One region of the Paenibacillus sp. FSL W7-1088 genome, then DNA from elsewhere that is predicted to be linked to it. Evidence: a T-box and tRNA genes for the amino acid it is inferred to sense, from the RefSeq annotation. Region 1 holds a T-box; the other regions hold tRNA genes.

Region 1 (9,811 bases):
TCTTCAATCTTAATTACCTCCATATGTACTATTTGCATCCATCCATTCTTAACGATAAAACATATTATACACGCTAGAAAGATGAGCGGTTCTTCAGCCATTTCGTCTACATACCCTTGTACACTTTTCATAAGTCCAACTCTTTATTACCATAACATGGAATTGTATAATGAGTAATAGATTTTCATTTTTTCCACGGTGTACTGCCCGTTAGTTGAATCACTTAGTTTTTAGTTCTCAATTGTATATCTACAAATGCTACATATTTGTTTGGTAAACTTCTTTATATACGCGTACAAAATTGACACATTGTTGAGCATACTCTCCAGTTTCAATAATGCCTCCCGGCAGTTCCCATTGCTTTCTCCACTTATTATGCATGAAAACAATAAGAGCATGTGTTATTGGAGCATCCAATGCAGCAGTGGTGATGACTTTAGTCATGATTGCCATTTTTACTCCCTCCATTTCTTTTGTAACGACAGATTGTCAAACCAAGTGCGACAGTTCCTCTGTGAAAGATTCGTGAACGGTTCTCCACCCCAAGCATGGCTTTGGAACATTTACCGGTTGAGATTGAAGCTTTACGACGCTCCTCATAAGCCCTCTTAGCCTGCTCAGCATGATAGGATTGCGATGAAGTAGCACGAAAAATCAATAAATGACAATAGTTTTCCACCGACAAAACCTAATGCACGTATACCTGCCGAGCTACTATATACCCACACTCCAATCCAATACCTCTTTAGTATTGCGCACCTTTCAAGAAAGAAGAAAATTTTACATTAGTTTCACATAAACAGTATAATCAATTCCACTTCATACCCTAAAATAGAAAATATAGCTGCGTAAAAGAGCGAAATTAGTTATGTAACAGAAAATCATTACACTATTCTATAGTAATTCAAGCCGCACATACGAATTAGAACTCACAACGGCGCAACGAAATTCCTAAGCAGATATGAGGCAGATTAAATGAATTTAAAAATCTTTTTAAAATACTTTCTAGGATTTTTTCTACTCTGTAGTCTACTATTTATTGTATATAATATGATGATACGCCATAAAACTTGGGACCAAATCGATCACATGCTTAACTTATTTAGTGCGGCTATAATCAGCTTAATAGTTGGTATTTCAAAAGCAAGAGAGTAATCCATTTTAGCCAACTCCCACTGCTCACTCCACTGCACAAAAATTCATGAATCATCCATCGTCAATTTATAGCGCACATCAATCTCCCCATCCTTGATCTTCATCTGAATTTCCCCCATTTGATCTGTTCGATAGATCTCTGTACCCGAATCTGCAAGACGTTCAAGCACCCCAGGATTGGGATGTCCATATGTATTGTTGGCCCCGGCAGAGATCACGGATCCGGATGCATTCCAGTACTGTAACCAAGCTTCCGTTGACGATGTTTTGCTACCGTGGTGTGCAACTTTTAATACATCTATGGTGACAGGAAGCTCATGATTCTCCCCCGATTGACGTGTGAACATCTCCTGAACATAAACATCTGCTAATGCAGTATCCGCATCGTACTGTCCAAACGAGGCTGCAAGCGATCCATCCTGAATCATAAAGAGCAGATCCTGCTCGGCTGCAGCATCCATGTCTCCCGTGAACAATAAGGAGGCACCTGCCATTTCCAGCAAAAAGACAACCGAATCATGATTCTGATGTTCTGAGACGGGCAATCTTTCTCCTGTATCCATCGCTTTCTCCAGATCCGGATATATAAAATGCAGTCTGGTCTCCCCATCCGGAGCGTAGGACATCCCTTGGCGAATGGCATATAACGGAATCTGCTTGTCTATAACGATATCCAGCAATTTCTCGAAATTGGCTGTACCACTGGTTGTCCCATTGAACATGAATCGTTCCACCGGAATCTGTTCGAGCACGGCCTGTAATCCCCCAGCATGATCCTGATCGGCATGGGTTACGATTACCGCGTCCAGCCGATGAATGCCCCGCTTTTTCAATAAAGGAACGACCACCTTAGCCCCTACTTCGTATGGATCCCGTCGTGTCTTCCAGGATTGTTCAGACTTCCCGAATTGAACTGTACCTCCACCATCGACCAAAATATGTTTACCCTCAGGTGTTGTAATTAGAGTACTGTCCCCTTGTCCGATATCCAAAAACTGCACCACTCCGGTCCCCGCAGGCTGCGGTGTCTGGTACGCCCACCATAATCCCACCACAAAGCTGAAAGCCAGCAGCGCGCACATCCATTTGTGGAAGACGTTCATCCGTTCACCAGAGTTAAAACCCGCCCCACGCGCAGCAAATGCACTTGTATATTCAGGCCAGGCAATACTTGCACTTAATGTTGTCATCGAACCAGGACCAGCCTCACGTCCACCTTTATTTAATCCCTGTGAAGATACACTAGACAACCCAGACAATCCCAGAGCTGCTTTATTCATTCCCCCAACATATCGCTGATCCAGCGGAGCTGTGTCCTCTTCTGTGCCCTGAACAACAGGCTGGTCACCTCGGCCTCGATGAAGGAACCGCAAAAGTGCATAGAGAATGGCATAATATGCTGCAATCCACAGTAGCGAAGGGGTAGCCCAGATCAGCACAAAACCAGGCAAACTATTCATCCACTCCACACTTACAAAGGTCAATTTGTTCAGCATAATAGCAATCCACGCCAATGGTTTGGCCAGAGGCATCCAAATAAACGATAAAATCAGGGCAACCGTTCCGAGAGGAAGTACAATGGCACTGATCAAAGATACAAGCAGGAAGTTTGCGACAAATGAAAGCAGTGAAAACTGGTTGAAATACAGAATCGTGACCGGAAAAGAAATGAGCTGTGCTGTTACCGTCACAGAAGCTGTTGCTGCAAGGCCCTTGGGCCAACCGCTAAATATCCGATTAATCAGTGGCATGTAAATCATCAGTCCAGCTGTTACAAGAAAAGATAGCTGAAAGCTCACGCTTAGTAAAAAATATGGGTTCCACCACATCATCAACAACGCTGCTGCACTGATCATCTGCAATCCATCTCTCGCAAGCCCGCGCCGCGCCATATACAAACCAATCATCGACATGATACCCGCACGAATGACCGATGGCGAACCGCCAGACAACAGTACATATGCAGGTATTAGCAGCAACACAATGGTGAGCGAGGTTTCTCGGGTTAACCTAAGCCAGGATAAAAGGAGCAGCAGCGATGCCACATATACCGCGACATGTGTTCCGGAGATCGCCAATATATGAGTTAAACCAAGCTGTGAAAATTGTCCATACGTATCCGGATCGATGTCATTAGCCATCCCGATAATCAAGCCTTTCATGTAGCCCGCATGAGGTTCGGGAAATATCTGTTCTACCGCTGCGCCAAGCTTATGCCTAAAGATGTCATTCCACCGGAGGATATTGAGTTTCCCCAGCCCTTCAGGCGGAATGGTGGTCACCGAGCTGGCCCCCTTCACTTTAAACAACCAATGAATATGAAGAGTCCTTAAGTAATTTCGATAGTCAAACCCACCAAAATTTCTGGCTTCGCCGGGAAGCGCAAGCGCACCCGTTAACGCGATCAAATCTCCTCGCTTCCACCCCGCTGCTACTTGCTGTTCTTCTTCCTCAGCCAGGCGAACTTGGACCATTAGACGTTCTCTCAAGTTAGGCGCAGTTCGCGCTTCCGAAGCCGGTGCCAGTGATGCATCGGATAGTGGATGCATCGACGTGGCCTGCATTTCAAAATCGGCCCGATCCCCATCTATGCGTACATCCGACATAAGGGTTCCTTCAAATGTAGCTGCATAACCGTCCAAATCCTCGGCAGCCATATGTGTGATATCGGGCAGACTGCTCCGATTCCGCGCATCATTCCATTCCCAGTGCACAGCACCGCCAACGAGTGCTCCAATCAGTAACAAAATGGACCAACCACGTAAATCAATCCATCGTAATAAAAGTGGTAGACAAACGAATGCCCCAATCATTCCCACGATCAAGGACCAACCCGATAAGGCACATGCCATCCCGCTACCGCATATCCAGCAGACGGTAAATACCAGTAAAGGTCTGCCTTTCATGTTCTTCCCCTCCTTTGCGTCACCCGTATGAACGCAGAAAAACCTCCGGCAGCTGATCCAGCAACCGGAGGTTCTTCCCCGCAAATTTGAATATTATATTGGTTCTAATCACTTACCGTCATCATCGTCTCACGTGGAGGCTGGTAATTTCCCAGCTGACGAAACGTAATGCCTTTTTGCTTCATCATGTTGGTCACCTTGCCTGTATCCTTGGGATACGGGCGATGAAACACGATTTCTGTAATGCCGCTATTCGCGAGCATATTGGAGCAAGTCCAGCAAGGTTCATCCGTGACATATACAGAAGAGCCTTCGCGATCAATCCGATCGGTGAACAAAAGCAAATTCTGCTCCGCATGAATGGTACGAATACAGCGTTGCTTTTTGACCATTTCCTCCTGACCGTCGGTTACCACCAGCTCGTATTCTTCCGAGATCATGCATCCTGCTTCAGAGCAGTCCGGAACCCCCATGGGCGCACCGTTATAGGCTGTTCCAAGCAGTTTCTTCCCCTGCACAAGTACAGCGCCAACATGACGGCGTGAACAGCGGGAACGGGTAGAGACCATATATGCGATGTCCATGAAATACGTATCCCAGTCTTTGCGTACGTCTGCTGTGCTCATAACCGTTTCCCTCCCATCGGATACAAGTTGAACCCATCCTTCGTTCTTATGTCATTTCCAATTCAACTTATATCCTAATCTTTAATATTGCGTGATTACCTGATCTGCACATAAGGAGCCATTTTCTCCAGCATCTTCATTCCGATTCCTTTCACTTTGGTCAGATCGCTGACTTTGGTAAAAGGACCATGGGAGTTACGATAATCAATAATGGCTTGCGCCTTTTTCTCCCCAATTCCAGGAAGGTCCATCAGCTTCGCTGCCGGAGCTGTATTGACATCAATTTTGCCATTGTCGCCTGCTTCATTGCTCTCCAATGCTTGGTTATTGTCTGGTGAAACAATCGCTGCCTCCGATTTCGTTTGAGTTCCAACAGTAGAAACGTCCGTTTGGTTGCCAGCAACTGTCTGATCAGCCACTTTCCCTCCTGTGTCATCAACCCGATTAGTCTCTACAGGGGCCTCTGCTGTTGACGGTCGCTGGTCTGCATCGGAAGCCTTCGTTTGTTCCTGAACCAAAGTAGCCGACTGTACAGCAGGGGTTTCCTGCTCTATCGTCGGCTTCTCGGTGGCGAGCTGCATAGGTTCCCAGCCAGAAGGCGGCTGTTCACTTTTGCCCGACCATAATATCAGTATACATCCGACCACTGCTGCAACAATGGTCATCCCCTTGTTCCATCTCATTTCTTCCACACCTCTCCCTGAATTCAAAATAAATCTATTCTGAACACGGGCGGTGCTTCCGAACCGTTGGACTTGCCTGGTAAACCAAGCTGTACTATTTTCATGTCATGTGAAGCAGGTCCTGACGCATACACTAGAGGGAAAGAACTGCGCCATTACCGTAAAGCATGAAAGGAGGCCTGAACAATGAAGGTTGGATTTATCGGAACCGGCAGCATGGGCAGCCTGCTGATCTATGCCTTGATTCAATCCGGTGCACTTGAGCCACGGCAGATCGCCGCCAGCAATAGAACCCCTTCCAAAGTACGGCAGTTATCCCTCCGTTACCCCGGTCTGCATGAATCACAGAGCAACCGGGAAACCGTCATCCGCAGCAATATCATCTTTTTGTGCGTGAAGCCACTTGAATTCAAACATGTCATTGACGACATCCTGCCTGTCGTGAATCCCAATCATATAATCGTCTCGATCACCAGTCCCGTGCAGCTGCGCCATCTGGAATCTTCACTTCCTTGCAAAGTCTCCAAAGTTATCCCCAGCGTTACGCACCAGGTCGGCAGCGGAGCGTCCCTGTGTATTCACGGTGAGCGAATGACTAACGAAGACCGCGCTGTGCTGGAAGGGCTGCTCAGTCATATCGGCAGACCCTATCAAGTGGATGAAGCCTGTACCCGGATCACATCCGACTTCTCCAGCTGCGGACCTGCATTCATATCGTTCTTTCTGGAGCAATGGATTGAGAGTGCCGTCAAGCTAACTGATATCAAACGAGCCGACGCCTGCGCTCTTGCCGGCGAGATGCTCCTGGGAACAGGCAAGCTGCTCACCGAAGGAGGATACACCCCGCAAGAACTTCAGGCTCGCGTGGCTGTACCTGGCGGCATCACCGCACAGGCACTTGCCCTGCTAAGGGTGAATCTGAATGGTGTTTTTGACAGTCTGATCCAGACGACTCATGACAAATATGATGAAGATTTGTTGAAGCTGGATGAATTATTCAAAGCCGGTGAGATTAACCGGCAACAATATTAACGAGTTTGCCTGGAACGGCAATGACCTTGCGAATGGTCTTGCCTTCCAGTGCCTGTTTCACAGGTGCCAGTTCCATTGTAAAGTCCTGCATGCCCTGTGCGTCCAGATCCTTCGCGATCGTAGCACGGGTTACAATTTTGCCGTTCACTTGAACAACAATTTCCACTTCGGCGTCCACCGTCATGGACTCATCATACTCCGGCCAAGCTACATAAGAGATTCCACCTTCATGACCGAGACGGCTCCACAGTTCCTCCGCCATATGCGGTGCCAGCGGTGACAACAGCTGTACAAAGTTCTCCATGGCTTCACGCGGCAGCGTATCTGCTTTGTATGCATCGTTGATGAAAATCATCAACTGGCTGATCGCTGTGTTGAAACGCAGATGTTCCAGATCCTCTGTAACTTTTTTGATTGTCTTGTGTGCAGTGCGCTTGAACTCATCGGTTCCACCATCTGATGTGATCTTGTCGTTGATTGCACCTGTATCTTCATTGATGAACAGACGCCATACACGTGACAGGAAGCGGTGCATACCTTCAACCCCGTTAGCGTTCCACGGTTTTGTAGCCTCCAAAGGCCCCATGAACATTTCGTACAGACGCAATGTATCCGCACCGAATTCATTGACGATCTCATCCGGGTTAATAACATTACCACGGGATTTACTCATCTTCTCATTGTTGGTCCCCAGGATCATACCTTGGTTGACCAGTTTGTGGAACGGTTCTTTGGTATGCACCACACCCAGATCATACAGCACTTTATGCCAGAAACGAGCGTACAGCAAGTGAAGCACCGCGTGCTCTGCTCCCCCGATGTACAGATCAACCGGCAGCCATTGCTGCTGTTTCTCCTGAGAGATCAGTTCCTTGTCATTGTGGGGATCGATAAAGCGCAGATAATACCAGCAGCTACCGGCCCATTGTGGCATTGTGTTCGTCTCGCGACGAGCTTTCATTCCCGTTTCCGGATCTACCGTGTTCACCCATTCTGTAACATTCGCCAGTGGTGATTCGCCCGTGCCCGAAGGTTTGATCTGGTCAATATCCGGCAGCAGCAAAGGCAGTTGATCTTCCGGCACCGTCTTCATCGTCCCATCTTCCAGATGCAGAATCGGGATTGGCTCACCCCAGTAACGCTGACGGCTGAACAACCAGTCACGCAGACGGTAGGTCGTTTTGCCTTGTCCCTTTCCGTTCTCTTCCAACCAAGCAATCATCTTCGCAATCGCTTCTTCGTTGTTCAATCCGTTCAGGAAATCAGAGTTCACATGCGGTCCGTCTCCGGAATACGCTTCTTGTGTCACGTCGCCACCCTGTACAACCTCGATGATGTCCAGACCAAACTGTTTCGCAAACTCCCAGTCACGAGCGTCATGTCCGGGAACAGCCATGATCGCCCCTGTGCCGTATCCAGCCAGAACATAATCGGCGATCCAGATAGGCACCTTCGCTCCGTTTACCGGATTGATTGCAAAAGTTCCTGTGAACACACCCGTTTTGTCTTTAGCCAAATCGGTGCGTTCCAGATCGCTTTTACGAGCAGCCTGTTCCTGATATGCCTTGATTGCTTCACGCTGTTCAGCCGTTGTAATGACTTCCACCAGCTCATGCTCAGGTGCCAATACAGCATAACTTGCGCCAAACAAAGTATCTGCACGTGTCGTAAACACTTTAATAACTTCTTCATGACCCTCAATGGCAAAAGTAACTTCCGCCCCGGTTGATTTACCGATCCAGTTGCGCTGCATATCCTTGATACTTTCCGACCAGTCCAGCTCTTCCAGGTCTTCCAGCAAACGCTCTGCATATTCCGTAATTCTCAATACCCATTGGCGCATCGGTTTACGAACGACCGGATGTCCACCACGCTCACTCTTACCGTCGATAACTTCTTCGTTCGCCAGTACCGTACCCAAAGCTTCGCACCAGTTCACAGGTACTTCATCTACGTAAGCCAGGCCTTTATTGTACAATTGGATGAAGATCCATTGCGTCCATTTGTAGTAGTCAGGGTCTGTTGTACTGATCTCCCGATCCCAGTCATAAGAGAAACCGAGTGATTTGATCTGGCGACGGAAATTGTCAATATTGCGGAAGGTAATATGTCGTGGATGCTCACCAGTATCCAATGCATGCTGCTCAGCAGGCAGGCCGAAAGCGTCCCAACCCATTGGATGCAATACATTGAAGCCGCGCATACGTTTGAAACGGGATACGATATCCGTTGCCGTGTATCCTTCCGGGTGACCTACGTGCAGGCCTGAGCCAGATGGATACGGAAACATATCCAGGGCATAAAACTTCGGTTTAGCCGGGTCCTCACCCGTTTTAAACGTTTTATTGTCATCCCAGTATTGCTGCCAGCTTTTCTCCATGACTTGTGGCTTGTAGCCGTGTTTCGGCTGTTGATTCTCACTCATCTATTGTTCCTCCTCTGGTTATTCGCATTTATTGCAACAAAAAAACCTCAGCATCCCGTAGCGTTTGCAGCGCTAGGGACGAGAGGTTGAATTCCCGTGGTACCACCCTAGTTAGCGGACGATCGTGCTTCGTCATCCACTCCCTTTGGACCTGTAACGGCGGTTAACCGATGCGGATTTCCATTCCTGATCCCGAGTGTTACTTCAGTCGGTTGCAAGATGGTGTAATCACCGCATTTCTCCAAGGCGAGTTCGTGAAATACTGTCAACCGACTTGCACCAACCGCCGGCTCTCTGTCATGTACAGGACTCACTACTGATCCTTATCATCGAAATATGTATACGATATGATCGGAAACATTATATAAAAAAGCAGCATTAAAGTCAATATTACACGGTCTGTTGACTATAAGCAATGCTATGCATCAGTATACACATTAAGACGACTGGAATCGCTGGATTCCTTCTTCTAAATTATCAATCGCCCACTGAATGTGTTCCTTGTTATCGTATTGACGATACGGACACTCGATTCTCAGCGCCAGATCAAAGTACAGATCATATAAACTTCTTCTTTTCCGTTCACTGTCTGTTGTAACTGTTCTTCCATAGCCTTTGAGGAATCCCGGCGTATTATTAAAATGACTGAAGTAGTGCTCCATCAGAGGATCTGCCCAAAGGGAACGCTCAAAATCGATAATCGCCGTGATTTGCCCAGCCTCCACGAATACATTCCCATCCCACAAATCCCAATGCACAAGCACTGGCTCTTTGACATCATCCAGCACATCCGATTTCTGTTGAATTAAACGCTCCAGCTCCTCATAACGAATTGACAATTCCACACCCGCTGCTTTGCCATCTGCAAGCATATCATCCATCAGGCTCAGGAAAGCTTCTTTCCACGTCGTATAATGCGGTTTCTTTGAGGAAAAGTAACCAAACTTCTCCCCTTTAATTTCATTGATCCGACGATTGTATGCA
Region 2 (9,811 bases), 880 kb from region 1:
CTAAAAGGGTGGACATATATTCTCATTTCGCCTACGAATATTCTTACTCATGAGTATGTTCAGATTGGGCTGCACACCATGTATATCAGTGTCGCTATGCTACTGCTTTCACTTTTGGTCTCATGGGCAGGCTCGAGAAGAATGGTTATACCCATACGCAGGCTGCTTGTACAACTTGGTGATAAACGCTTATTCAGAGGTAACTTGGAAACCAATTCTACGCTTCATATGGATGAATTTGAGCAAATCAGAGCTGGCGTTTCACAGCTATCTGCTTCTCAATCCCAGCTTGAAAGCAAATTGAATCAATATAAGTTGCAGATCCGCACTCATTTTCTAATCAACCTGCTACTGGGCAAAAATGCTCCATCCACTCTTCATGACACACTCAGAGAGAATGGTTATGGTTCACAGCTTCAAGAGTGGCAACAAATAGCCGTCATTGCAGTTCAGGCTGATCTTATGAATCACACCAAATACCATGCCAAGGATCGTGATCTGTTGCTATTTGCCGTTCAGAACATACTGGAGGAGAGTGTTTATGCCGAACAACAGTTACTTCCTATAGTATATGATCAGGCTGTCGTTACCATTATCGGTACCTCTGAGCAAGATCATGTTCGTTTTTCACAACATCTGCATACGTTAACGGAACAACTACAACATCAGATCAGTGAGATCCTTAGTCTCCAAGTAAGCATTGGCTTCAGTCAGCCTCACGCCTCGCTATTTCAGATCCCGCAAGCTTATACGGAGGCCCGTGAAGCGCTCAAGCATCGAATGAAACTGGGAGCAGGCATCATCTTTCAATTTGAGGCGATTGATAATCGTACATCCCATTGGGCACTGCCATATCCCGAATCACTGGAGTATACGCTGATACAGGCCATCCAAAATGCCGATGCAGCCCAAGCCTCATCTCATCTCCATCAGTTGCTTGAAGTGCTGTTCGGCATGGAGTGTACACCGGAAGAATATCAGGTAGCATTTACCCGATTGTTAACACATATTTTGCAGATGATGCAGGAATCCGGTATACGACTGGGACAGATCTCCAAAGGCCATGGATCTATTTTCAATGAACTTCATGCTCTACAGTATGCAGCTGAGGTTGAGCAATGGTTTCACAATCATATCATCATACCGATCATTCTCATTCTGAAGGAAAGACAGTACGCCCAATATCAGCACATATCCGAGAAAATGATTGCCATCATTCAACAAGAATACGATAAGGATCTGACGTTGGAGGAATGCGCATCCAGACTTCATTACAATGCAAACTATCTGAGTAGTGTGTTCCGCAAAGAGACAGGCTGTGCATTCAGTGAGTATCTGACGAAGTACCGCTTTAGTATAGCTAAAAAGTGGCTCAACGAAAGCGAGCTAACGGTCAAGGATATCGCCGCACGGCTTCGTTATAACAACCCGCAGAACTTTATCCGTTCTTTTCGAAAATGGGAAGGGATTACGCCTGGACAGTATAGGGAGCGTAAGCAGAAGCCTGATCTATCCATAAAACAGTAAGCGGCTCTTTTGGGGATAAAGTACGAGGGTTATAACTATTTCTATCTATAGAAGAACGTTTGTTATTTAGTCAAAGAATAAGTTTTTTGTATCTGACCATAAAAAAGGGAGCAGTTTAACTGCTCCCTTTGCTCCCCTAACACTTCATCTAAATTAATATTACTACTGAAATGGGTCTACTGTTTTCTTGGACGTACCACTTTCATGTTCGGTTGCTCCAGTTGAATCAGAATTTTACCGAACTTCCCTCCGCGTGAGAATGTAACCAAACCATCCTTGTATGTGTCTCTGATATATTGTCCAGCCAGGGCAAGTGAACCCTCATCCGTTGGTAGTTCGTGCGTAGTAAGCCATTCCTGAAGCTTATCGACGACTTCCTCAACAGGTATCTCAATGAAACTTGTTTCTTTAGTGATTAAGGTGGTGTAAGAATAATCTTTCAAGTACAGCAGCTGTTGTATATACCCCATATCTCCCGCGTTGTATGATGGATAGACACCTAGTACCTCTTTAAGCTCATCTATTAGTGTGTGCTCTCTCGGTCCAGCTATCGTGCTGATATAGACATACTTTCGGGCAGTGCTTATGGCCTGTTCAATCGTTTCCCAATTCGACATTGCCGGGCACATGGATGCAAATGCAAAATCATATTTCTTCTCCCAACCCTTATCCTGAATCGATATGTCCTCGAATCGTTCCGAAACAATATCAATACTGGATGTAAGGGATACAGGAATTGTCTCCTTCATTAATGAAACTAAAAGTTCAGAGGGCTCTACAGCTGTAACGTTCGCTCCTTTGGTTGCAAAAGGAATTGTAAAGATGCCTGATGCTGCCCCAATGTCTAATATCGATACCCCGTCAAAACTCACTCCCTGATTTTCAATCCAGCCTATGATGCGTTCGGATCGCTTCTTTCCCTCTTCAGTAAACGACTGTTGATGATATTCTCTAGCCCATCGTTCAAATGCTGCTGTCGCGTCAAACGCCGTGCTCTTCATATTGTATTTTGAAGCTGTGGACTGATTCCTCCACGCTTCTTCCCATACAGATGGATCAAATAGAATTTCAGAATGCTTGGATACATGTTTTTCCTCAGACATGTTGCTTCACTCCATTTCTTTTATAAAATATAAATTCGAAAAAAGGATATTATTTTGTTTTGATAAGCATCTTTTATATGAATTTAAAAGAGCTATAATATCCATAATTAAACGAGGCAATATTAGAGACTTTATATATCTACAATATACTCATTCAAGTTATGAGTCAATACGTAAACAAAAGTAATTCCATCTCCTTCTATAAGCCATAATCCAAGTGCAGAGATTAGGGATTGCAATTGAGTAATTGCACAGCATCTGATAGATTGCCAGCTTACAGGTAAAGCGGTACTTACAGTTTAGAGATACCAGAATGTCATTTGCCCAAGCACATCATGTTGGATTCCCTTGCAGTAATGGTGTTGTGGTGACCTACGAAATCCATTCAGGAGCCTTGTTGCTTAACTGCCGTACTTCATCTTTTAATCCACTAAATAAAAAAAGCTCATTAGATTTTGCATCTAATGAGCTTTTCCTTACTTGCTTGAATACCGGCGAGAGGACTCGAACCTCCACGGTTTCCCACTCGATTTTGAGTCGAGCGCGTCTGCCATTCCGCCACGCCGGCATATCATATTTTTATAAAAAATATACTGGAGGCGCCACCCAGATTCGAACTGGGGATAAAGCTTTTGCAGAGCTGTGCCTTACCACTTGGCTATGGCGCCATATTTTGGAGCGGACGACGGGAATCGAACCCGCGACCCTCGCCTTGGCAAGGCGATGCTCTACCGCTGAGCCACGTCCGCATAATGGCTGGGGATATAGGATTTGAACCTATGCATGACGGAGTCAAAGTCCGTTGCCTTACCGCTTGGCTAATCCCCAAAAAAAAACAAAGGGGCGATCGAGGGGAATTGAACCCCCGAATGCCGGATCCACAAACCGGTGCGTTAACCACTTCGCCACGATCGCCATAATACAATATGTTCTTAAAAGTTAATTGGCAGGGGCAGCAGGAATTGAACCCACACCAACGGTTTTGGAGACCGTTGTTCTACCTTTAAACTATGCCCCTAAAAACTGGTGGAGGATGATGGATTCGAACCACCGAACCCGTACGGGAGCAGATTTACAGTCTGATGCGTTTGGCCACTTCGCTAATCCTCCATAAGTGGTGCCGGCGAGAGGACTTGAACCCCCAACCTACTGATTACAAGTCAGTTGCTCTACCAGTTGAGCTACACCGGCGTATTAAGTTGTAATAAATGGTGGCTCGGGACGGAATCGAACCGCCGACACGAGGATTTTCAGTCCTCTGCTCTACCGACTGAGCTACCGAGCCAAAATAAAGTTTAATCCTGAAACGTTGCACTTTATCTAGGGCGTTCGGTGCCATATAGCAGATTTAGTGAACAGCTTCCTCATGTAAAGATTAAATGGCGGAACCGACGGGATTCGAACCCGCGATCTCCTGCGTGACAGGCAGGCATGTTAGGCCAACTACACCACGGTTCCAGATCACTTTCTTGAAAGAAAGAACAATTGCGGGGGCAGGATTTGAACCTGCGGCCTTCGGGTTATGAGCCCGACGAGCTACCGGGCTGCTCCACCCCGCGTCGTTATAAAAGTTATATGGTGGAGGCTGAGGGGTTCGAACCCCCGACCCTCTGCTTGTAAGGCAGATGCTCTCCCAGCTGAGCTAAGCCTCCGAACAACACATTTATGATCTTATCATAAAACTGCTGTGAAAATCAACTTCTTTTTTGAAGTTAAATATGACCCGTAGGGGATTCGAACCCCTGTTACCTCCGTGAAAGGGAGGTGTCTTAACCCCTTGACCAACGGGCCTTACTATGGCGGAGAGAGAGGGATTCGAACCCTCGAGACGCTTGTGGCGCCTACACGATTTCCAATCGTGCTCCTTCGGCCAACTCGGACACCTCTCCATATGGCTCCCCGAACAGGGCTCGAACCTGTGACAACTCGATTAACAGTCGAGTGCTCTACCAACTGAGCTATCAGGGAATATGATTCAGAGATTATTCTCTGAAAACTAGATCCGAAACGAAATTTGCGAGTTATAACCTGCATATCTTGGATAAGCCCTCGACCGATTAGTACTGGTCAGCTCCATGCATTGCTGCACTTCCACCCCCAGCCTATCTACCTCGTCGTCTTCAAGGGGTCTTACATACTGGGAAATCTCATCTTGAGGGGGGCTTCACGCTTAGATGCTTTCAGCGCTTATCCCTTCCGTACATAGCTACCCAGCGGTGCTCCTGGCGGAACAACTGGTACACCAGCGGTACGTCCATCCCGGTCCTCTCGTACTAAGGACAGCTCCTCTCAAATTTCCTACGCCCACGACAGATAGGGACCGAACTGTCTCACGACGTTCTGAACCCAGCTCGCGTACCGCTTTAATGGGCGAACAGCCCAACCCTTGGGACCTACTTCAGCCCCAGGATGCGATGAGCCGACATCGAGGTGCCAAACCTCCCCGTCGATGTGGACTCTTGGGGGAGATAAGCCTGTTATCCCCAGGGTAGCTTTTATCCGTTGAGCGATGGCCCTTCCATGCGGTACCACCGGATCACTAAGCCCGACTTTCGTCCCTGCTCGACTTGTAGGTCTCGCAGTCAAGCTCCCTTATGCCTTTGCACTCTTCGAATGATTTCCAACCATTCTGAGGGAACCTTTGGGCGCCTCCGTTACTCTTTAGGAGGCGACCGCCCCAGTCAAACTGCCCACCTGACACTGTCCCCGCACCGGATTACGGTACCAGGTTAGAACCTAGATACGATCAGGGTGGTATCCCAACGGTGCCTCCACGCAAGCTGGCGCTCACGCTTCAAAGGCTCCCACCTATCCTGTACAGATCGTACCCAAATTCAATATCAAGCTGCAGTAAAGCTCCATGGGGTCTTTCCGTCTTGTCGCGGGTAACCTGCATCTTCACAGGTATTAAAATTTCACCGGATCTCTCGTTGAGACAGCGCCCAAGTCGTTACGCCATTCGTGCGGGTCAGAATTTACCTGACAAGGAATTTCGCTACCTTAGGACCGTTATAGTTACGGCCGCCGTTTACTGGGGCTTCGGTTCACAGCTTCGGATTGCTCCTAACCGCTCCCCTTAACCTTCCAGCACCGGGCAGGCGTCAGCCCGTATACTTCGCCTTACGGCTTCGCACAGACCTGTGTTTTTGCTAAACAGTCGCTTGGGCCTTTTCACTGCGGCCCCCTCGTGCTATTCACACTACCGGGGCACCCCTTCTCCCGAAGTTACGGGGTCATTTTGCCGAGTTCCTTAACGAGAGTTCTTCCGCGCGCCTTAGAATTCTCTTCTCGCCTACCTGTGTCGGTTTGCGGTACGGGCACCATCACCTGGCTAGAGGCTTTTCTTGGCAGTGTGAGATCATGACCTTCGCTACTATAATTTTCGCTCCCCATCACAGTCCAGCCTTACGATGTGCGGATTTGCCTACACATCAGCCTCACTGCTTAGACGGACATCCATCAGTCCGCGTCACTACCCTGCTGCGTCCCCCCATTGCTCATAACGGCTTACGGTGGTACAGGAATTTCGACCTGTTGTCCTTCGACTACGCCTTTCGGCCTCGCCTTAGGTCCCGACTTACCCTGAGCGGACGAGCCTTCCTCAGGAACCCTTAGGCTTTCGGCGGATCAGATTCTCACTGATCTTTTCGTTACTCATACCGGCATTCTCACTTGTATAATGTCCAGCGCTCCTTACGGTACACCTTCAACCCTTATACAACGCTCCCCTACCCCTGATGCAAGCATCAAGCCATAGCTTCGGTGGTGTGTTTAGCCCCGTTACATTTTCGGCGCAGAGTCACTCGACCAGTGAGCTATTACGCACTCTTTCAATGGTGGCTGCTTCTAAGCCAACATCCTGGTTGTCTGTGCAACTCCACATCCTTTCCCACTTAACACACACTTGGGGACCTTAGCTGATGGTCTGGGCTGTTTCCCTTTTGACAATGGATCTTAGCACTCACTGTCTGACTCCCGGAAGTAAGTCTATGGCATTCGGAGTTTGACTGAGCTTGGTAACCCTTGCGGGCCCCGCACCCAATCAGTGCTCTACCTCCACGACTCTGTTTTCCGAGGCTAGCCCTAAAGCTATTTCGGGGAGAACCAGCTATCTCCGAGTTCGATTGGAATTTCTCCGCTACCCCCACCTCATCCCCGCACTTTTCAACGTGCGTGGGTTCGGGCCTCCAGTGCGTGTTACCGCACCTTCACCCTGGACAGGGGTAGATCACCCGGTTTCGGGTCTACGTCCACGTACTACATCGCCCTATTCAGACTCGCTTTCGCTGCGGCTCCGGCTCTTCACCTTAACCTTGCACGGGAACGTAACTCGCCGGTTCATTCTACAAAAGGCACGCCATCACCCCTAAAACGGGCTCTGACTTTTTGTAAGCACACGGTTTCAGGTTCTATTTCACTCCCCTTCCGGGGTGCTTTTCACCTTTCCCTCACGGTACTGCTTCACTATCGGTCGCTAGGAAGTATTTAGCCTTGGCAGATGGTCCTGCCGGATTCATACGGGGTTTCACGTGCCCCGCACTACTCGGGATACATCTCGGAGAGAGCAGGCTTTCAACTACAGGGCTTTTACCTTCTTTGGCGGGCCTTTCCAGACCTCTTCATTTAACCGGCTCCTTTGTAACTCCATGTGAGATGTCCCACAACCCCAGAGAGCAAGCTCTCTGGTTTGGGCTTCTCCGCGTTCGCTCGCCGCTACTGACGGAATCACTATTGTTTTCTCTTCCTCAGGGTACTTAGATGTTTCAGTTCCCCTGGTATGCCTCTACATAACCTATGTATTCAGTTATGAGTAACTGGAAATTACCCCAGCTGGGTTTCCCCATTCGGACACCCCCGGATCAAAGCTTGCTTACAGCTCCCCGAGGCAGTTTCGTTGTTCGCCACGTCCTTCATCGGCTCCTAGCGCCTAGGCATCCTCCGTGTGCTCTTAGTAGCTTAACCAGTTGCTCCGGTTTCGATGGCGCGCTCCGCTTGTTTTGGACTACGTCCAAAGCCAAAAGTCGCTTCCCATTCGATACCATCGCAATAGCAGTCTACCTTATAAACACTTCACTTGTTTACACAAGATCAGCTTAAAGGAATGTTCTAAATCGCAAAATTTCGTTTCGATATCTAGTTTTCAAAGAACAAGCTCCATGCAAAAGCAAGCTGTTTGAGAGTTTGAGCTCTCAAAACTGAGCAACGAGTGAGTAACTAGCCGACCTGGCTAGATTTTGTATTTGAATGTTTCCGTTACAGGAAACGATTCTCCATAGAAAGGAGGTGATCCAGCCGCACCTTCCGATACGGCTACCTTGTTACGACTTCACCCCAATCATCTATCCCACCTTCGGCGGCTGGCTCCTTGCGGTTACCCCACCGACTTCGGGTGTTATAAACTCTCGTGGTGTGACGGGCGGTGTGTACAAGACCCGGGAACGTATTCACCGCGGCATGCTGATCCGCGATTACTAGCAATTCCGACTTCATGCAGGCGAGTTGCAGCCTGCAATCCGAACTGAGACCGGCTTTTTAGGATTCGTTCCACCTCGCGGCTTCACAGCCCGTTGTACCGGCCATTGTAGTACGTGTGTAGCCCAGGTCATAAGGGGCATGATGATTTGACGTCATCCCCACCTTCCTCCGGTTTGTCACCGGCAGTCACCTTAGAGTGCCCACCCGAAGTGCTGGCAACTAAGATCAAGGGTTGCGCTCGTTGCGGGACTTAACCCAACATCTCACGACACGAGCTGACGACAACCATGCACCACCTGTCTCCTCTGTCCCGAAGGAAAGGTACATCTCTGTACCGGTCAGAGGGATGTCAAGACCTGGTAAGGTTCTTCGCGTTGCTTCGAATTAAACCACATACTCCACTGCTTGTGCGGGTCCCCGTCAATTCCTTTGAGTTTCAGTCTTGCGACCGTACTCCCCAGGCGGAGTGCTTAATGTGTTAACTTCGGCACCAAGGGTATCGAAACCCCTAACACCTAGCACTCATCGTTTACGGCGTGGACTACCAGGGTATCTAATCCTGTTTGCTCCCCACGCTTTCGCGCCTCAGCGTCAGTTACAGCCCAGAGAGTCGCCTTCGCCACTGGTGTTCCTCCACATATCTACGCATTTCACCGCTACACGTGGAATTCCACTCTCCTCTTCTGCACTCAAGTCACCCAGTTTCCAGTGCGATCCGGGGTTGAGCCCCGGGATTAAACACCAGACTTAAATGACCGCCTGCGCGCGCTTTACGCCCAATAATTCCGGACAACGCTTGCCCCCTACGTATTACCGCGGCTGCTGGCACGTAGTTAGCCGGGGCTTTCTTCTCAGGTACCGTCACCTTGAGAGCAGTTACTCTCCCAAGCGTTCTTCCCTGGCAACAGAGCTTTACGATCCGAAAACCTTCATCACTCACGCGGCATTGCTCCGTCAGGCTTTCGCCCATTGCGGAAGATTCCCTACTGCTGCCTCCCGTAGGAGTCTGGGCCGTGTCTCAGTCCCAGTGTGGCCGATCACCCTCTCAGGTCGGCTACGCATCGTCGCCTTGGTGAGCCGTTACCCCACCAACTAGCTAATGCGCCGCAGGCCCATCCCCAAGTGACAGATTGCTCCGTCTTTCCAGTTTCCTTCAGGAGAAGAAAACAACTATTCGGTATTAGCTACCGTTTCCGGTAGTTGTCCCAAGCTTGAGGGCAGGTTGCCTACGTGTTACTCACCCGTCCGCCGCTAACCATCAGAGAAGCAAGCTTCTCATCAAGTCCGCTCGACTTGCATGTATTAGGCATGCCGCCAGCGTTCGTCCTGAGCCAGGATCAAACTCTCCAATAAAGTATTGAAAAGAGCGATAAGCTCATTTTGAAACTGACGAGATTAAAAATCTCATTTATTTTGCTTTGAAAGCATACAGCCCGAAGGCTTGTACCGATTTCTCAGCGTCGATCTTGCAAGCAAGATCGTTACTCACTCGTTGTTCAGTTTTCAAAGATCAAACTCGATTTGTGTTACTCTTTTTCGTCTCAACCGTGTTTTCGGCGGCGACTTAAATAATGTATCACATTTCGTTTATTTTCGTCAAGAACTTTTTTTTAATTTCTTTTTTGAAGCTTTTAGTTCTTCACTAATTCCCTATGCAGAATTTATCATTTGTTGACGATAAGCTCGTTTGAGGAACGAAATATAAT
Region 3 (9,811 bases), 2.4 Mb from region 1:
CTTTTAGCCAGAACTATATCTTTGTCAAGTAATTTGAGTTGCTTCTCATCAGCATCTATAATGGCATAGTTTTCAAAAATATTCCATTTTTCTTCATTCAATAAAATTTCTCCATTTTTTATAACAACGATATGTGTAGCTACACTCTCTATGTCACTCATAATATGGCTTGAAAGCAATATACTACCTTTCCCATCACTAACAAAATCTTTTAACTCATTTAACAAATCTTCTCGTGATGAGGAATCAAGACCTCCCGTCGCTTCATCCAGCAATAATAATTTTGCATTGTGCGATAAAGCTACCGCTACAGACAGCTTCATCGACATTCCACGTGAGAATGTATCCACTTTCTTATTTACAGGTAAAGAGAAGAATGTTACCAGCCGATCAAAGTTCACTTGATCCCACGAATCATACATTTTATTAAAAACGTTATTTAACTGCCTTATTGTAAGATGAGCTGGTAGATTCATAGCATCAAAAACGACCCCAATCTTTTCCTTAATCTTGACGTTCTTTTCTATATTTTCTTCACCGAATAGTTTAACTGTACCACCATTATGGGATAACAATCCTAGAATAACTTTGAATGTCGTTGATTTTCCTGCCCCGTTATCACCAATGAACCCTACTATTGATCCGGCCGGCACATTGAAGGTAACGTCTTTTAGAACAACTTTATCTTTAAATGTTTTTTTTATATTGTTGATTTCTAGCAGATTTGACATTACTACACTTCCTTAATAAGTATTTAAACTACCTTACGCTAGAAGTACTCGTTCTAGTGCGAACACTTTGCGAAAATAGAATTGCGCTTTGAAGTTCATGAGATGATGAAGAGCAGCGAGTATATCTTGTTGTGGAAGAAATGGATGAGGTATTCATGATGAAGGATTTATCGACAAGAAAAAACCAAATTTTCGGAATATGTCATTCTTATTTCATACTATACAATATATTATTATTTATTTCAAGATTTCCCATCGACTTTCTAACTTAAATATTTAAGTGAACAAGGATGGTTGATAAAATTTATTTCTCTTTCACAATTAATAGCGATCTTGCTTCGTCCGAAAAGTGTAAGTGCAAGGCATCTGTAAGATCTTCTTCAGTTAGATTTTCAAGTGTGGGCAAGACCTCAAATAAATCCATCTCGTTAAAACGATACCTTGTAAATTGGTTAGCAATGAATTGGGGTGAGTTAATTGCACTCAAGAAACTGCCCATTTCCTTCTTAATTACTCGCTGTGCATCTTCTTTTTGTATTGACTCCTCTTTGAATTTGAAGATAGTCTCATTTATGAGTGATGCCACAATTTCTGGTTCTCGGCAATCTACGCCAACTACCGAATAGCCAACCCCCTTCTCATTGGTGTAATTAAATGTAAATGGACTATTCAAATAACCGTCATCATGCATTTTTTCGTATGCTTCAGAGCTACTGCCGAACATTAACTCAAGTAAAACATTTAAACACAACTCGTATTTAAGCAATTGCTGACCTTGTCTTTCGGGATAACGTTCTTTATGTCCAATAAAAACTTTAGGCGTCTGAACTGACATCCTCATAACAGATGACTTTCTGTTCACTTCAGTTCCTTCATTAGGGAATATACGGTGGATTTTTTGAGACTCCCAAAAATCTTTTTTCTGCTGATTATTTTGAATGAGATTCATTATTTCTTCAGGTATAATAGGTCCAATCACAAACAACAACATATTGCTAGGATGATAGAACGCATTATAGCAAGAATATAAATCCGCTTTGGTAATTTGATTAATCGAAGCTATTGTACCACCTATATCAATTTTTACTGGATGGCTTTTGTACATATTATCTAGAATTCCAAATCGAGCTCGCCAATCTGGATTATCTTGATACATTCTGATTTCCTGCTCGATGATCCCTTTCTCCTTCTCAACCATTTCATCTGTAAAATATGGTTCCTGAACAAAGTCCAACAATGATTCCAGGTTTCTATTGATATTAGTAGTCGCGGACAATGTGTAGGATGTACGGGTAAAACCTGTGAAAGCATTGACAAAAGCCCCTTGTTTTGCAAAAGTATGATAGACATCTCCCTGTTCACTTTCAAACATTTTATGCTCTAGGAAGTGTGCTGTTCCGTCCGGAACTTGGGTGATACCACTTTTCCCTTGAACCGAAAATCTGTTATTTATTGATCCGTACTTCGTTGTAAATGTCGCAAATGTTTTATGAAAACCTTTTTTGGGAAGTATGTAAACCTCAAGACCGTTGGCAAGTCGATCATGATATATCGTCTCTCCTAATTTGTTATAGGTCACTGACTTCATTGTAATTCCTCTTTTCTGTTTAGAAAATAAATGGTATCAAGCTCCCACTTATTGACCGCTTGAATGACATCGTTTCTCGACACCTTACTTAGTCTTTCAATCCGATTACTTATCTTATTAGATAATCCATCATCGACTGCCTGCATAGCGATCTCCATAATTCCCAGCGGGGTATCATCTGCTTCCAGCAGTAGGCTAATCAGCATCGATTTTGCTTTTTCTAGTTCGCCATCAGTAAAGTTACCTTGTTTCATTGCATACTCTTGTTCTCTTATGATTTCGACTGCTTGCTTGTAGTTTTTAAAATCAATTCCTGCCATAGTTATTAGCAAACCTTTAGAACCTTCAATCTGTGAATGTACATAGTAAGCAAGACTTTCCTTTTCACGTACATTAACAAACAATTTTGAAGAAGGAAACCTACCAAAAATCGCATTCGCTACTCTTGTCGCTTCATACTCCTCGTCTTGTATAGTGCAAAAAGTACGGTATCCCAAACAAAGCTTTCCTTGATTCACATCCATTTTATCTTGAACAACCTTAACCTCGCCCCCACCCTTTCTATGTAGAGAAATCTCCTCTATAGGTGTGTAGTTGTGTTGTTCAGAAAAAATATGCTCTACCATCGACTTGGCTTCGTCCGCATTAAAAGCGCCAACAATGAATAAATCACAGCGACTATTACGAAGTAGTTCTTCATACACTTCATAAATAAATGAAGCATTTAACCCTGCAATATCTTCCTCTCTCCCTGAAGCAGGAAACTCATACGGTTCACCTCTAAACATCTCTTCGATCAAACGTACATTAGCATACACAACCTTCTCTTCATACATAGAGATAAGTCGTTGCCTTAAAGAACGTTTCTCTTGCTCGACAATTATGGAATTAAACACTCCATTCTCGAGCAACGGATTATAAATGATCTCGTGCAATAAATTAAGAGATGATTCCAGTAAAGAGTTAGATATAGTAAGAAATTGATCAGCAGCGATTTCCATTCTAAATGTAATAATCTGGTCGTCGCCCTTTTTATGTACATCCGAAAAGAGAGTTGCCCCATACATTTCATCAAGTAATCGTTGTATGCGCTTACGGTTGGGATACTCTGCCGACCCTCCAGTTAGAATATGGGAAACTAATGATCTTGCCGTTGTTAAATCATTATGAAGAGGTACTTTCATCGTGAATAATACACTAATTGTCTTAAATTTATTTGTATTGCACAAATGAAGCTGCAACCCATTATGCGCACTAGAAGTTACACTAATGTCCTTCATTTCCTTCTACCTCTTTTTCAATCATAAATTTTATATAAAAATACAATTTTATCAATATCAATGCATATATTATCATAAATACCTTTGAAATACAATTTTTTCTCTTCTTTGATCTTATTCGTCAGTAATGTGCTAGACTTGCACTCTTCTAAGACTTTTGGAAACAGAAGATACTCACATTGACGAAAACAGAGCTGAAACCAGCTTACTTGTAAACTCACTCTAATAAACCAAGATAACCGCCACAGAAACTGGGCAAACATCACGCCATCATTAGCCGCGAGTTGCTTCGAAATCAGGGCACAGAGCCTGTCTGTCGGAATACTCCCAAGCAACTATCGCCTAGTGTCTTTTCCTATAAAGAAATCGGTACTGGTGAGAGGATGAATGATTAAAGAGAAGCTTGGTGTCACCTGTGCCCCCCGAAAAGATCGAGCAACGGCGGCAGGTTTTCCATTTGCTGATCCACCTCTCCTTCAAAAAAGGTTCATTTTAAGGAAACTTTTGATCAGTGAGAGCTAAATATGGTCGGCTCTGACACAAACCCGTATTCTTCCGGATTCGAACGGGAACAAGAATGGTCTCTTGTGAGAGTTTTATCGTAAGAGTATCAACTTCGCTCACATCACAGAATGGATCCAGACAATGAAAATCTTTAGGGTGGAAAACCGCTTACTAATCATTTTCATAGGAACTGTTGCACTTATTTCGATAAACCCACATAGTGAAAAACGCCTATACGATATCATCTTCGAAGAGCAATTTCAATGAATGTTGAATAACAACCGCTGTATCTGTCTTTCCATACCTTCTTATTCCTGTATACAATATTATAGTTAGAGCTATCCGAAAACCCCGGCAGAGCGGAAACAAATCCAGGCGCAGGCGAAATGGATGAAGACTTCGTAGTTATCTGCGCTCTTTTCCCAAAGAATGAGTAAGCGACGAAATCGGTTCATCCAGGAATGAGTTCGTTCGACGCCCCCCCGTCTGACGCGATATCCCGGGATTGTTATTTTTTCTTCCTTTTCTTCACCACGTAAACGCAAATGAAGTACGTATCCCTTATCCAAACACAAATGCTGCGGACTCTTCTCGTCCGGTTCCGGTCGGGCCACCTCAGGATTGGGCAACGTAGGCTCAAGCAGCTTCATGTCGTGTCGGTTTGCCCCGTCGATCGCGACTGCCAATGGGCATGCTTCTTCCATCCGTCCACAGACTTCGTTTCGTGGCGCGCTTGCCGTGATCTGTTGGGTTAGGTCCGGTTTTTTTCCCAAAGCGGCGCTTGCCAGGTCTATTCGATGCCTTTGGCTTCGTCGTAAGCTTGCCGTCCCAGCTTCCCACATGCGCTTAAACACGCCGTGGCCCTGCCAATATTGAAAGCGGTCACAACCGTACTTGCTGGCCCCATTTCACGGGGCAGTGCCTTCCACTGAATTCCGGTTCGCAGCACATAAAAGATCGCGTTCATCGCCTGGCAATCATCCATCCGGGGGCGACCGCCTTTCGGTTTTAGCACCGCAGCAAGGGTTGTATTCTTTCCCACAACTCATCGGGAACCGTAAAGTGTGGTTTCGGTGTATTTGTCATTTAGATCTCCTCCAAATATTTCTCTTGAAGTACTTCGACATTTCCCACGGTTTTTCTACTCGTTATAATTAGCTTTCGGATAGGCTCTTAGTGCTGAACTTCATTGGAAATCAGATAATCCATTTCTATCATCTAGTCGAAACTTTTGAAATTTCACAAATGTTCATACACCTTATTGAATCAGGTACTAAAACCGGAATAAAAAAAAGCCCATTAGTACACTGGTACCCATAGACTGGACACTTAGAAAAAAGGTTTGCGGGCTGTGGGTACCTTTTTGTATACTGGAGGAAGCAATGGAGGGGATGACATCATGAGCAAGAAACGGTTTACAGTAGAAGAACGTGAACAGATGTCAAAGAACAAATTCGAAGCTCATGGATTTGACATTACCGTACTCGGAATCAAGCGAGTAGAGCAGTCTGCTGAACGCTGGAAGAGAGCCTACAACCAGAATGGTATCATTGGATTATTGGATTCCCGAAAAGAAGCATCGGGGCGTCCATTGTGCAGAGAGTTATCTCCGGATGAAATCATTGCCAAGCAAGAAGCGCGAATTCATTTACTTGAATCTCAAATCGAACTGTTAAAAAAGCTAGATGTGAACGAAAGGTTGCTGGTAGCGCAAGGAATGAATCTAAGCAAGAATAAACTATTCGAACTCATTAAGGACGCCGTGGATCAAGGTCTGGGGCGTAGGACGAGGTACCTCTGCTCGATACTTAATGTATCCCGTTCGGGATATTACAGCTACGTGCGCGCCGAAGAATCACGCTTAAAGCAGACTCGTTTGGATACCGAGGCAGGACTGCTCATTCAGAAGGCTTTCAAGCGAAAGGGTTACAAGAAAGGATCACGCTCCATCAAGATGGTTCTTGAACATGAGTTTGGTGTCATCTATAATCTGAAGAAAATCCGTAGGCTCATGAAGAAATTTAACATCGTATGTCCGCACAGGAAACCCAACCCCTATAAACGTATGGCCAAAGCTACATTGGAACACCGAACCCTGCCCAACAAGCTGCAGAGAGACTTCAAGAGGGAGATTCCGGGTTTGGCTTTGCTTACGGATATCACACACCTTCCATACGGTCACTCGGAGATGGCCTATTTGTCGACCATATTGGATGCCTCGACGGGTGAAATCCTTTCTTACAACGTATCCAACCGACTCACACTAGATATTGCCACAGATACAGTGGACGCTCTCCAGAAACAAAAGCGTCTAAAGCTTCATAAAGATGCGTTCATCCACTCCGATCAAGGCAGCCATTATACCAGCCCCACGTATCAAGCGTTGCTAAAGCAGAATGGATTAGGCCAGTCGATGTCCAGACGCGGGAATTGTTGGGATAACGCCCCTCAAGAATCATTCTTCGGCCACATGAAGGACCACGTAGATTACCGCAACTGTAACTCGTTATATGAGGTCAAACATGAAATTGATCGTTATATTCGCTATTACAACAACCACAGATATCAATGGGGATTAAAAAAGATGACCCCTGTTCAATACAGGAATCATCTATTGTCCGCTTCTTAAACGATCATTGCCACTCTTTTTTTTAGTGTCCTTGACATGGGGTCCAGATTATATAGAGATAGTCTCTAATGAACTTTTTTATTTTAATACCGGCGAGAGGACTCGAACCTCCACGGTTTCCCACTCGATTTTGAGTCGAGCGCGTCTGCCATTCCGCCACGCCGGCATATGAAGTTATAAATGGCGCGCCCTGAGAGATTCGAACTCCCGGCCTTTTGATTCGTAGTCAAACGCTCTATCCAGCTGAGCTAAGGGCGCAAAATATTGGAGCGGACGACGGGAATCGAACCCGCGACCCTCGCCTTGGCAAGGCGATGCTCTACCGCTGAGCCACGTCCGCTTATAAAGGATGCGCGTGGAGGGACTTGAACCCCCACGTCAAAGACGCTAGATCCTAAGTCTAGTGCGTCTGCCAATTCCGCCACACGCGCATATGATGGTGAGTCATGAAGGGCTCGAACCTTCGACACCCTGATTAAAAGTCAGGTGCTCTACCAACTGAGCTAATGACTCAAAAAACTGGTGGAGGATGATGGATTCGAACCACCGAACCCGTACGGGAGCAGATTTACAGTCTGATGCGTTTGGCCGCTTCGCTAATCCTCCAGGATTACATGGTGCCGGCGAGAGGACTTGAACCCCCAACCTACTGATTACAAGTCAGTTGCTCTACCAGTTGAGCTACACCGGCATATTAAGTGGTGAAAATGGTGGCTCGGGACGGAATCGAACCGCCGACACGAGGATTTTCAGTCCTCTGCTCTACCGACTGAGCTACCGAGCCTTAATTAATTTTTAGATTAATGGCGGAACCGACGGGATTCGAACCCGCGATCTCCTGCGTGACAGGCAGGCATGTTAGGCCAACTACACCACGGTTCCAGATCACTTTCTTGAAAGAAAGATTAATTGCGGGGGCAGGATTTGAACCTGCGGCCTTCGGGTTATGAGCCCGACGAGCTACCGGGCTGCTCCACCCCGCGTCATTATTAAAAGTTATATGGTGGAGGCTGAGGGGATCGAACCCCCGACCCTCTGCTTGTAAGGCAGATGCTCTCCCAGCTGAGCTAAGCCTCCATGTATATATGACCCGTAGGGGATTCGAACCCCTGTTACCTCCGTGAAAGGGAGGTGTCTTAACCCCTTGACCAACGGGCCTTAATGGCTCCCCGAACAGGACTCGAACCTGTGACAACTCGATTAACAGTCGAGTGCTCTACCAACTGAGCTATCAGGGAATGGTGGAGCCAAGCGGGATCGAACCGCTGACCTCCTGCTTGCAAGGCAGGCGCTCTCCCAGCTGAGCTATGGCCCCATACATTTTAGTCTATCTGGTATTACTATGGGCCCTGGTGGACTCGAACCACCGGCCTCACCCTTATCAGAGGTGCGCTCTAACCAACTGAGCTAAGGGCCCGTATGAAAAATCGAAAAAAAATACCCCAAAGGGGTTTCGCTTGGCGGCGTCCTACTCTCCCAGGACCCTGCGGTCCAAGTACCATCGGCGCTAGAGGGCTTAACGGTCGTGTTCGGGATGGGTACGTGTGGAACCCCTCCGCCATCGCCACCAAACGCATAGCTTAGCTTACATTTCAGAGTGTATTCTCTGAAAACTAGATCCGAAACGAACTTTGCGAGTTAGAACCTGCATATCTTGGATAAGCCCTCGACCGATTAGTACTGGTCAGCTCCATGCATTGCTGCACTTCCACCCCCAGCCTATCTACCTCGTCGTCTTCAAGGGGTCTTACATACTGGGAAATCTCATCTTGAGGGGGGCTTCACGCTTAGATGCTTTCAGCGCTTATCCCTTCCGTACATAGCTACCCAGCGGTGCTCCTGGCGGAACAACTGGTACACCAGCGGTACGTCCATCCCGGTCCTCTCGTACTAAGGACAGCTCCTCTCAAATTTCCTACGCCCACGACAGATAGGGACCGAACTGTCTCACGACGTTCTGAACCCAGCTCGCGTACCGCTTTAATGGGCGAACAGCCCAACCCTTGGGACCTACTTCAGCCCCAGGATGCGATGAGCCGACATCGAGGTGCCAAACCTCCCCGTCGATGTGGACTCTTGGGGGAGATAAGCCTGTTATCCCCAGGGTAGCTTTTATCCGTTGAGCGATGGCCCTTCCATGCGGTACCACCGGATCACTAAGCCCGACTTTCGTCCCTGCTCGACTTGTAGGTCTCGCAGTCAAGCTCCCTTATGCCTTTGCACTCTTCGAATGATTTCCAACCATTCTGAGGGAACCTTTGGGCGCCTCCGTTACTCTTTAGGAGGCGACCGCCCCAGTCAAACTGCCCACCTGACACTGTCCCCGCACCGGATTACGGTACCAGGTTAGAACCTAGATACGATCAGGGTGGTATCCCAACGGTGCCTCCACGCAAGCTGGCGCTCACGCTTCAAAGGCTCCCACCTATCCTGTACAGATCGTACCCAAATTCAATATCAAGCTGCAGTAAAGCTCCATGGGGTCTTTCCGTCTTGTCGCGGGTAACCTGCATCTTCACAGGTATTAAAATTTCACCGGATCTCTCGTTGAGACAGCGCCCAAGTCGTTACGCCATTCGTGCGGGTCAGAATTTACCTGACAAGGAATTTCGCTACCTTAGGACCGTTATAGTTACGGCCGCCGTTTACTGGGGCTTCGGTTCACAGCTTCGGATTGCTCCTAACCGCTCCCCTTAACCTTCCAGCACCGGGCAGGCGTCAGCCCGTATACTTCGCCTTACGGCTTCGCACAGACCTGTGTTTTTGCTAAACAGTCGCTTGGGCCTTTTCACTGCGGCCCCCTCGTGCTATTCACACTACCGGGGCACCCCTTCTCCCGAAGTTACGGGGTCATTTTGCCGAGTTCCTTAACGAGAGTTCTTCCGCGCGCCTTAGAATTCTCTTCTCGCCTACCTGTGTCGGTTTGCGGTACGGGCACCATCACCTGGCTAGAGGCTTTTCTTGGCAGTGTGAGATCATGACCTTCGCTACTATAATTTTCGCTCCCCATTACAGCCCAGCCTTACGATGTGCGGATTTGCCTACACATCAGCCTCACTGCTTAGACGGACATCCATCA

The links. A T-box is a leader RNA that pairs with one kind of tRNA and senses whether it is charged. The one in region 1 lies ahead of leuS (leucine--tRNA ligase), so its partner is inferred to be a tRNA-Leu.
Positions count from the first base shown of each region.
Region 2: it has a tRNA-Leu gene. The T-box ahead of leuS (leucine--tRNA ligase) is inferred to sense a tRNA for this amino acid. The anticodon was not compared.
Region 3: it has a tRNA-Leu gene. The T-box ahead of leuS (leucine--tRNA ligase) is inferred to sense a tRNA for this amino acid. The anticodon was not compared.

Region 1 is NZ_CP150216.1:5,210,511-5,220,321, forward strand. It holds gene MKY42_RS23520 (Type 1 glutamine amidotransferase-like domain-containing protein) at 1-7, opposite strand, end outside; gene MKY42_RS23525 (hypothetical protein) at 259-453, opposite strand; gene MKY42_RS23530 (ComEC/Rec2 family competence protein) at 1,200-4,061, opposite strand; gene MKY42_RS23535 (cytidine/deoxycytidylate deaminase family protein) at 4,166-4,687, opposite strand; gene MKY42_RS23540 (helix-hairpin-helix domain-containing protein) at 4,783-5,370, opposite strand; gene comER (late competence protein ComER) at 5,557-6,402, shown strand; gene leuS (leucine--tRNA ligase) at 6,383-8,827, opposite strand; T-box leader at 8,899-9,166, opposite strand; gene MKY42_RS23555 (aminoglycoside phosphotransferase family protein) at 9,265-9,811, opposite strand, start outside.
Region 2 is NZ_CP150216.1:6,093,364-6,103,174, forward strand. It holds gene MKY42_RS27495 (helix-turn-helix domain-containing protein) at 1-1,527, shown strand, start outside; gene MKY42_RS27500 (methyltransferase domain-containing protein) at 1,704-2,630, opposite strand; tRNA gene MKY42_RS27505 (tRNA-Leu) at 3,120-3,198, opposite strand; tRNA gene MKY42_RS27510 (tRNA-Cys) at 3,225-3,298, opposite strand; tRNA gene MKY42_RS27515 (tRNA-Gly) at 3,305-3,379, opposite strand; tRNA gene MKY42_RS27520 (tRNA-Gln) at 3,384-3,458, opposite strand; tRNA gene MKY42_RS27525 (tRNA-His) at 3,473-3,545, opposite strand; tRNA gene MKY42_RS27530 (tRNA-Trp) at 3,575-3,648, opposite strand; tRNA gene MKY42_RS27535 (tRNA-Tyr) at 3,655-3,740, opposite strand; tRNA gene MKY42_RS27540 (tRNA-Thr) at 3,746-3,821, opposite strand; tRNA gene MKY42_RS27545 (tRNA-Phe) at 3,840-3,915, opposite strand; tRNA gene MKY42_RS27550 (tRNA-Asp) at 4,011-4,088, opposite strand; tRNA gene MKY42_RS27555 (tRNA-Met) at 4,116-4,189, opposite strand; tRNA gene MKY42_RS27560 (tRNA-Val) at 4,207-4,282, opposite strand; tRNA gene MKY42_RS27565 (tRNA-Glu) at 4,350-4,421, opposite strand; tRNA gene MKY42_RS27570 (tRNA-Ser) at 4,428-4,519, opposite strand; tRNA gene MKY42_RS27575 (tRNA-Asn) at 4,523-4,598, opposite strand; rRNA gene MKY42_RS27580 (23S ribosomal RNA) at 4,668-7,592, opposite strand; rRNA gene MKY42_RS27585 (16S ribosomal RNA) at 7,907-9,458, opposite strand.
Region 3 is NZ_CP150216.1:308,390-318,200, reverse strand. It holds gene MKY42_RS01495 (ABC transporter ATP-binding protein) at 1-731, opposite strand, end outside; gene MKY42_RS01490 (pitrilysin family protein) at 1,036-2,319, opposite strand; gene MKY42_RS01485 (pitrilysin family protein) at 2,316-3,599, opposite strand; partial or broken gene MKY42_RS01480 (IS5 family transposase) at 4,442-5,189, opposite strand; gene MKY42_RS01475 (IS3 family transposase) at 5,503-6,732, shown strand; tRNA gene MKY42_RS01470 (tRNA-Leu) at 6,820-6,898, opposite strand; tRNA gene MKY42_RS01465 (tRNA-Arg) at 6,914-6,990, opposite strand; tRNA gene MKY42_RS01460 (tRNA-Gly) at 6,998-7,072, opposite strand; tRNA gene MKY42_RS01455 (tRNA-Leu) at 7,083-7,163, opposite strand; tRNA gene MKY42_RS01450 (tRNA-Lys) at 7,170-7,245, opposite strand; tRNA gene MKY42_RS01445 (tRNA-Tyr) at 7,253-7,338, opposite strand; tRNA gene MKY42_RS01440 (tRNA-Thr) at 7,348-7,423, opposite strand; tRNA gene MKY42_RS01435 (tRNA-Phe) at 7,441-7,516, opposite strand; tRNA gene MKY42_RS01430 (tRNA-Asp) at 7,537-7,614, opposite strand; tRNA gene MKY42_RS01425 (tRNA-Met) at 7,642-7,715, opposite strand; tRNA gene MKY42_RS01420 (tRNA-Val) at 7,734-7,809, opposite strand; tRNA gene MKY42_RS01415 (tRNA-Glu) at 7,819-7,890, opposite strand; tRNA gene MKY42_RS01410 (tRNA-Asn) at 7,895-7,970, opposite strand; tRNA gene MKY42_RS01405 (tRNA-Ala) at 7,972-8,047, opposite strand; tRNA gene MKY42_RS01400 (tRNA-Ile) at 8,076-8,149, opposite strand; rRNA gene rrf (5S ribosomal RNA) at 8,188-8,304, opposite strand; rRNA gene MKY42_RS01390 (23S ribosomal RNA) at 8,387-9,811, opposite strand, start outside.